2 regions of the Marichromatium purpuratum 984 genome follow, and region 2 is predicted to be linked to the other one. Evidence: riboswitches for the same ligand, from Rfam matches in the RefSeq annotation. Region 2 holds a riboswitch; the other holds the start of a gene.
The links. A riboswitch is a leader RNA that binds a small molecule or an ion and turns the genes downstream of it on or off. The one in region 2 is predicted to bind cobalamin.
Positions count from the first base shown of each region.

Region 1: another riboswitch for cobalamin. It lies ahead of MARPU_RS11555 (MotA/TolQ/ExbB proton channel family protein); the one in region 2 lies ahead of btuB (TonB-dependent vitamin B12 receptor).

Region 1 covers NZ_CP007031.1:2,651,959-2,656,242, reverse strand. The annotation lists gene cbiB (adenosylcobinamide-phosphate synthase CbiB) at 1-87, shown strand, start outside; gene MARPU_RS11575 (energy transducer TonB) at 93-431, opposite strand; gene MARPU_RS16775 (ExbD/TolR family protein) at 929-1,288, opposite strand; gene MARPU_RS11560 (ExbD/TolR family protein) at 1,341-1,730, opposite strand; gene MARPU_RS11555 (MotA/TolQ/ExbB proton channel family protein) at 1,720-2,376, opposite strand; cobalamin riboswitch at 2,530-2,736, opposite strand; gene MARPU_RS11550 (energy-coupling factor ABC transporter ATP-binding protein) at 2,962-3,615, opposite strand; gene cobD (threonine-phosphate decarboxylase CobD) at 4,113-4,284, shown strand, end outside.
Region 2 covers NZ_CP007031.1:1,037,838-1,042,121, reverse strand. The annotation lists gene cobT (nicotinate-nucleotide--dimethylbenzimidazole phosphoribosyltransferase) at 1-350, opposite strand, end outside; gene btuB (TonB-dependent vitamin B12 receptor) at 502-2,373, opposite strand; cobalamin riboswitch at 2,554-2,779, opposite strand; gene MARPU_RS04750 (KamA family radical SAM protein) at 2,898-4,284, opposite strand, start outside.

The sequences.
Region 1 (4,284 bases), 1.6 Mb from region 2:
GTCGATCTGCGGCGTGCGCTGCGGCTGCTGGGGTGGAGTTCGGTGGTAGCGCTCGCCTTTGGACTGGGGCTCGCGGCGCTGGGCTGAGGGTCTCAGCCCGACTCCAGACGGAAGATCACCGGCACCGTGAGCTGTGCCGCGACCGCGCGTCCGGCCTGCCAGGCCGGGGCGAAGCGCCAGCGCGCGACCGCGCGCAGTGCGGCGTCGTCGAGCAGGCGATGGCCGCTGCTCTCGATCAGGGTGGTGGCGCCGACCCGCCCGTCGGCACCGACCACGACCCGGATCAGTACGCGGCCCTCGACCCCCTGGCGACGCGCTCGTCGAGGGTAGCGCGGTGGCGGATTGCCGGCGATCGGGCGGGCCGGCCGGTCGACGCCGGTCTGCTCGGTGCGGGATTCGGTGCGTTTGCTCGGGGTCGTGCCCGCGTGCATCGTCGAGTTCGGACGTGCGGGTGCGGCCGCCCCCGCCGTCTCGCTTCGGATGGGCGGCGGGGGCTTGGCGCTCGCGCGTGGCGCCGCGATACTCGGCTCTGGCTCTGGCTCTGGCTCTGGCTCTGGCTCTGGCTCTGGCTCTGGCTCTGGCTCTGGCTCTGGCTCTGGCTCTGGCGCTGGCGCTGGCGCTGGCGCTGGCGCTGGCGCTGGCGCTGGCGCTGGCGCTGGCGCTGGCGCTGGCGCTGGCGCTGGCGCTGGCGCTGGCGCTGGCGCTGGCGCTGGCGCTGGTCGGGGGGGCGTCGGTTCGGCGCTCGCAGGTGCCGCGTCGGTGGTGTCGGCGGGTGTGTCGGGCGTTCCTCTACCCTGGAGCGAGAGTCGGATCTCGCCCGTCCCGAGCGCCGGTTCGCGCAGCGGCGGCAGCAGCCAGGCGAGGGCCAGGTGCGCGCCCAGCGCCAGGACCAGCGCCACGCCCCACAGCAGGCGGGTCGTCGTCCGGCTCATGGCGACTCCCGGGTGATCAGCGAGAGCGTCTCGACCCCCTGCACGCGCAATACCGCGAGTAGGTCGAGCAGGGCGCCGCTCGGGGTGTCGGCGTCGGCCTCGATGGCGATCCCGCGCCCCGGATCGGTTGCCACGCGTGCGGCGATCTCCGCGTCCAGCTCCGCGCGGGTGATCGGCACGCCGTCGAGGGCGAGCCGGCCGTCGGCGGCGAGTACGAGCCGCAGGCGGCCATCGGGCAGGGGCTCGCCCGGCGCGGCCTCGGGGGGCGTGACCGGTAGCGGCGAGGGCGGCTCGAGGGTGCCGACCAGGAGGAAGAACACCAGCAGCAGGAGCACGACGTCGACCAGCCCGCTCATCGGGTCGCGCTGGCCTCTGCGGGGTGGTGCGGGGATCTGCATCCGTGTGCCCTCAGGGCTCGATCAGGGCGAGCTGTTGCGCGCCAGCCAGACGCGCCAGGTCGGTCATCTGGACCAGGATCTGGAGCGGTGTCTCGCGCTCGGGGACGATCACCAGCGTGTGGCCCGGTTCAGCGGCGAGCCGCGCGCGCAGCCGTGTCACCAGGGCCTCGGGCGGGCAGGGCGCGCCATCGAGCCGCAGCCCGCCGTCGGCGGCGACATCGAGTCGCAGCGTGGTCGCGGCGCTGTCGGCGCCGCCGCCGTCACGGGTCTCGATCGGCAATTGTTGCAGTGGGTCGAGTCGGGCGGCGAGCAGGAAGAAGAGCAGTAGCAGGAAGACCACGTCGACCAGTGGTGCGAGTCCGATGCCGCGAGCGCGGCGGCGCAGCGGCTCAATGTGCATCGGCCACCGGCATGGTGAACAGCCGGGTCAGGGCGTCCTCGGTGTCGTGACGCGCGCGCTCGATGATCGCCTCCAGCCAGTGCAGCGCCGCGGCGGCGGGGATGGCGATCGCCAGGCCCGCGGCGGTGGTCAGCAGTGCCTCCCAGATGCCCCCGGCGAGCAGCGCCGGGTTGGCCTGTCCGCCGGCCTGCTCGAGGGTGCGGAAGGCCTCGATCATGCCGAGCACGGTGCCCAGCAGTCCGAGTAGCGGCGCCAGGGTGACGATGGCGTCGAGTCCGCGCAGATGGGCGTTGAGCCGCTGCTGCTGGGCCGCGGCCTCGCGCAGCACCTCCTCGCGCAGCTGCTGCAGGGTGCGCCCGCCGTGCGTCAGACCGTCGATGGCCACCGCCAGCACTGCGGCGATCGGCTGGGGGGCGGGGGCGAGCGCGCCGCGTGCCTCGTCGAGCCGTCCGGCGGCGCAGGCGGCGAGCGTCGGCGCGATGAAGGCGCGCGCGCCGACCCGCAACCGCGCGAACTGCAGCAGCTTGAACAGCACCAGGGTGAGCGCGAGCAGTGAGAGCGCGCACAACACCAGCATCACCGGGCCGCCGGCACGGACGAATTCGAGCGCGGCTCGCGTGGCGGCAGAGAGGTTGGCGAGATCCATGTCGACGGGCGCCTCCAGGCGGTGTTGCTGGGCGGGGCGGTGGATCTCGGGGGAGGGACTGGACGGTTGGCACGACCGGCCCGGTGAGCGGACGCCGGGGCCGGGCACGGCACCAGGGGGTCCCACCCTCGGCACACCCCGTCCGACGGTCAGGCGATCGGTGTCTCGATGGCAGGTCTCCTGGCTCGCGGGTCGGGGTCGGGCGCCCGGCCTTCCCGGTCCGGCGCGGACCAGTGGCGTCATGAGGGGGCGCGGACTCGCCGCTGACAGTTGCGGGGGCAGCCACGGCCTTGGCCCGAACGGGCCGCACCGTGTTCCCTTTTGATCCCCTCGCGGGGAACCATCGCTGGCCGAGCATCATACCGCCGGTCGAGGGTGAGTCAAGCGGTTAGCCGGTGGCGACACGGATTCTGAACCGCTAAGACACAAAGGGCGCGAAGGGAGGGAAAAGCGAACGGTCGTCGGTCTCCAGTCGTGGATGCCCATCCGCTCTGTCAGCTGGGAGCTGGCAGTTGAGCAAGACCCCTTTGTGTACTTCGCGCCTTTGTGGTTCGACGTTGCCGTGGTTCGAGATGATTGCCCGACTCAGCCTGCCTCCAGCCGTCCTTGGGCGAGTCGGTAGTGATGGGTGGCGAGGGTCTGGCGCAGTGGGGTGTCGTGGCTGACCAGCACCAGGGTCTGATCGAGGTCGGTGAGGATCTGTAGGAGACGGGCGCGGGTGGGTTCGTCGAGCGCGTTGGTCGGCTCGTCGAGCAGCAGCACCTCGGGCGCCATGGCGAGCACCGCGGCGAGGGCGACCAGTCGACGCTCGCCACCGGAGAGACGGTGGGTGACGCGGTCGTGCAGGTGTTCGAGCCCCAATCGGGCGAGGGTGCGCTCGACCGTCGCCCGGGCCTGCGTCGGCGACTGGCCGAGGTTGCGTGGACCGAAGGCGATGTCCTCGGCCACCGTGGGACAGAACAGCTGGTCGTCGGCGTCCTGGAACACCAGCCCGGCGCGCCGACGTACCGCATGGAAGTCATGCTCGACGCGGCGGGGCGCGCCGAAGGCGAACAGGGTCCCGGCGGCGGGGCGCAACAGCCCGACCATCAACTGCAACAGGGTGCTCTTGCCCGAGCCGTTGGCGCCATGGACGGCGATCCGTTCCCCGGGCCGGATCGTCAGCTCGACCCCGGCGAGCACCGGCGGGCGGCCAGGGTAGGCGAAGTGGATGTCGGTGAGTCTGAAGAGTGGATCCATCCGGTTTGCTCGAATACGGAAGATGGGGAACGCTATCAGCTTTCAGCTTTCAGCTTTCAGTCGCCAGCTACCAGCTACCAGCTACCAGCTACCAGCCGCCAGCCACCAGCCACCAGCCACCAGCCACCGGCGCCAAGCTTTCCCACTGGAGGCTGGGCGCTGGAAGCCGGCGGCCCGCAATCAGCCGCCAGCCACCAGCCACCGGCGCCAAGCTTCCCCACTGGAGGCTGGGAGCTGGAAGCTGGCAGCCCGCAATCAGCCGCCAGCCGCCAGCCAGCGGCGCCAAGCTTTCCCACTGGAGGCTGGGAGCTGGAAGCTGGCAGCCCGCAATCAGCCGCCAGCCACCAGCCAGCGGCGCCAAGCTTCCCCACTGGAGGCTGGGGGCTGGATGCTGGCGGCTCGCGACCAGCCACCAGCTTGCACGAACCCCGGGCAACTGGCAGATTGGCCGATTGTTTTCCAGCCAGCCATCGCCACCTCGATCCGCGCGCCTCAGCATGACAGCCACCATCGTCCCGATCCATTCCGATCTGCCCCGTCCCGAACACGGCGGGCGGCTGCGTCAGGCCGCCGCGCGCTACGACATCCCGCTGACCGACTGGCTCGATCTCTCGACCGGTATCAACCCCAATGCCTGGCCGGTGCCGCCGCTGCCGCGTGCGCTCTGGG
Region 2 (4,284 bases):
AGGCCCAGCTCGATGATGTCGAGCCCGGCCCCGACCGCCTTGGCCATCACCGCGACCCCCGCCCCGCCGTTGGCGATGTTGCGGACCATCTGCTTGGTGACGTCCTGGGGATAGCGCGACACGCCCTCGGCGGCGACCCCGTGATCGGCGGCGAACAGCAGCACCCGCACCGGATCGACCTCCGGGGTGGCGGTGCGTTGCAGCCCGGCCAGACGCACCGCCAGCTCCTCGAGCCGACCGAGCGAGCCCGGCGGCTTGGTGAGCTGGTCCTGACGCGCCAGCGCATGCTGCACGGCGGTCTGATCGATCGGGGGACAGGGCTCGGCGAGCCAGTCGAGGGTCGGGGTCATGGGCGCACCTCATGGATGGGAGCGATGGGCGTCGCGCAGCACCGGCGCGACGGGGTCGAATACCGCACGGGGCGGCGGAAAGGGATCGAGGACATGGCGGATCTGCTCGACGGGCCGGGCCGCCCCGCGCCGGGGCGGTCACCGCACCGGGTCAGGGCTGGTAGCGCAGGGTCAGATAGAACGCGCGACCGGGCTGATTGTACAGATAGGCCGTTTCATAGGTCTCGTCGAGGGCGTTGGCGAGCCGTCCCTGGAGGCGCAGCGCCGGGTTGAAGGCATACTCGAGACGCAGGTCGAGCAGCGCGTAGGCGTCGAGATCGACCTGGTTGGCGAGGTCGTCGTAGCGCTCGCCGACCAGCTGCAGGGTCGCGCCGGCGCGCCAGCGCCCGAACGTACGATCGAGATCGAGCTGCAGGCTCTGCTCGGCGCGGCGCGGCAACAGGTTGCCGTCGTTGGCGCCCTCGGAGCGGTTCTCGGGATCGAGCAGGGTGAGGTTGCCGGCCAGCGTCCAGTCGTCCCAACGGACATCAGCCGCGGCCTCGAGGCCGCGGATCCGCGCCGAGTCGACGTTGGCCGGGGCGAAGGTGGCCGAGTCATAGGCGATCAGGTCGTCGATCTCGGTCTGGTAAAGGCTCAGCTGCCAGTCGCCGCGCATCCGCCCGGGCAGCGGCAGCGGGCCGTTGGCCATCAGCTCGATGCTCTCGGACTCCTCGGGATCGAGCGCGGTGTTGCCGAAGCCCGGGTAGTAGAGTTCGTTGAAGGTCGGCGCCTTGAAGCCGGTGCCGTAGGAGAGCGCGACCTGGATGTCGTTGGCGAACAGATAACCGAGCGCGGCGCTGCCGGTGGTGTGGCTGCCGAACTGCTGGTTGTCGTCCTGACGCAGGCTGAGCTTGAGATCGAAGGCGCCGAAGCTGCCCTGGTACTGACCGAACACGCCGAGGTTGTCGCGCGCGTCCTCGGCATAGTCGACGGTCCCGCTGACCCGGTCGTCGACATAGTCGACCCCGAGGCTCACCAGCTGCCCGGCGGCGATGGTGACATCGCTCTGCAGCGAGAGGCTGTCGCGCTCGGTCTGGAAACGGTCGACGAACTGCTCGAAGACCGCTGCGGCGGCATCGTCGTAGAACACCCGGTAATCGTCCCAGCTGCGCCCGGCGGTGAGCGTCAGGGTCCAGGCATCGAGCGGGCGCAGGGTGGCGTTGGCGCCGAAGACCTGCTGCGAGGCACGGGCCTGGTTGCCGGAGAAGACCGAGCCGTCGAAGTCGTTGGCGCTCTCGGCGCTGAGCAGATGGAACTCGACCTCGGCGCGCTCGCTGAAGGCATAACCGGCGCGGGCGCTGACGCCATGGCTGCTGTAGCCGTCGCGATCGGGCTGATCGACGCCGCAGCCGGCATAGGGGAAAGGGCGACCGGCGCAGGCGTTGATGCCATCGGTCTGCTCGAAGTTGGCGCCGAGATTGAACCAGGCGCGCTCGCCGCCGCCGGAGAGCCCGCCGGAGACGCTTGCCGTGCCCAGCTCGCCGACACCGACGCTGAAGCGCGGGGTGAGCGGGCCGCCGCCACGACGAGTGAAGATCTGGATGACACCGCCGATGGCCTCGGAGCCGTAGAGACTCGAACGCGGCCCGCGCACCACCTCAATGCGCTCGATCTGATCGACCGGCAGGTCCTGCAGCGAGGTCGTGCCCAGGGTCGCCGAGCCGACGCGCACGCCGTCAACCAGCACCAGCACGTGATCGGCGTTGGTGCCGCGCAGCATCACCGAGGCCGACTGGCCAGGACCGCCGCTCTGGGCGATGCTCACGCCGGGCAGGGTGCGCAGCAGATCGGGCACCGAACGGGCCTGACGCCGCTCGATCTCGGCGCGATCGATCACGCTCACCGTAGCCAGGGTCTCGCCCGCCGGCTCAGCGGTACGGGTGGCGGTGACCACCGTCGGCTCCAACACCTGGGAATCGGTCTGGGCCAGGACCTGGGCACTCAAGGGCGCGGCCAGCGCCGCCAGCATCAAGGGACTCTTCATCACATGCTCCTCACAGGACCCCGCACACCCGCAGGGGTCGACAACAGAGAGGGGCTGGATGCTCGGCAGGCAGGCGCCACCGGCCACGCGCTGGACGCGCGACGGGTCACGATCGCCGCCCGGCCTCCCCACGCAGCCCCGGCTTGACGGACCCGCCAGACCGTTGCTCACGGGCACGACAGGACCAGTGATTCCGAGGCCGGTCTCCGGGCTCACGAGCGGGCCGGCATGGCCCCGGACGCGACGCCTTCCCGTGATCGACACAGTGGCATCAGGTCGCGCCCTGACTCGTCTACCGTTGCGGGGGCAGCGCCGGACTGACCGATCGCGGACGATCGGCGCACCGGTCTTCCCGTTTCAGCCCCGGGAACTGGGTCCAGGGGCCACCGCGGAATCGAGGGCGCCGATTAAGTCCGATCGGGCGACCCAAGTCAACGCCCGTGCCGCGCACCGGGCCGGGCGGACTGACCGGGGTCAAGCGGGAAGGACGGCGCCGGCCCTCGCGACCGGTCGCCGCTGGGCGCTCAGAGTCCCGAGGCCTCGGGCAACGCCGGCTCGGGCGCGTGGACCGACTCGATCCGCGCCGCCTGGGCGCTCGGCCAGCGGGTGAGATACTCGTCGGTGAAGAAGAAGCGATCCTCGCCGAAGGCCGGCACCAGATCATCGAGCCAGGTCGCCTTGGGGTCGAAGCGGGCGAAGAAGGGCCGGTTGACCCAGTCGGGATTGCGCCCCTGGAGGAAGCGCAGCACGAACACCCGTTCGCCGGCGACCTCGGTCACGCCCTGGATCTCGATCTTGCCCGGCCCCGCGCTCATGCTCGGACCGCGCGCGGTGCGGGCCAGCCCCGAGACGCCCTGGATCGCCTCGCGATAGATCTCCCAGGCGCGCACCAGCGGCACCTCGAAGTAGTGCTGGGCGCCGGTGTCGCGCTGCACGAACATGTAGTAGGGGATGATGCCGAGGCGCACCTGGGTGCGCCACATCCGCGTCCACACCTCGGGGTCGTCGTTGATGTGGGCGAGCAGCGGCCCCTGGCTGCGGATCTCGGCGCCGGTGGCGCGCAACCGCGCGATCGCCTCGCGGGCGGTATCGGTCTCGAGTTCGCGCCAGTGGTTGGTATGGGCCATCAGCGCGACGTGCTTGCCGTGGGCCACCAGCCGCTCGAGCAACGCCATCAGCTGATCGCTGTCGGCGTCGCCGACGAAACGCTGGGGCCAGAAGGTGAGCGCCTTGGTGCCGATGCGGATACTCTGGACGTGGTCGAACTCGGGACGCAGCAGCGGTTCGAGATAGGCCTCGAGATGGCGCGTCTTCATCACCATCGGATCGCCGCCGGTGATCAGCAAATCGGTGACCTGCGAGTGCTGACGCAGATAGGCGTGCAGCCCGGAGGCCTCGTTGGAGGCGATGCGCAGCGACTTGTCGCCGACGAACTGCGCCCAGCGGAAGCAGAAGCTGCAATAGGCATGGCAGGTCTGCCCCTGACTGGGGAAGAACAGCACGGTCTCGCGATACTTGTGCTGCAGCCCCTCGAGGGGACGCTCGCCGTCGAGCTTGGGCAGGTTGCTCTCGAGCTGCCCGGCGGGATGCGGGTTGAGTTCGGCGCGGATCTCGCGCACCGCGGCGTCGAGCGTGGCGGGCGCGGCCTCGGCGCGCAGCAAATCGGCGATGCGGTCGAAGTGACGCTCGCTGAGCATCCCCTGCTGCGGGAACACCAGTTGGAAGATCGGATCGTCGGGGACACGGTCCCAGTCGATCAGTTCCTCGATCACATAGTCGTTGACGCGAAACGGCAGCACGGTCGAGACCACCTTCATCGCGAAACGGCGATCCTCGGAGAGTCCACGCAGCGCATCGATGCGGTCGAGGTTGCGCTGAGTGTGGACGCGGAACGGACGGGCAGACTCGGCC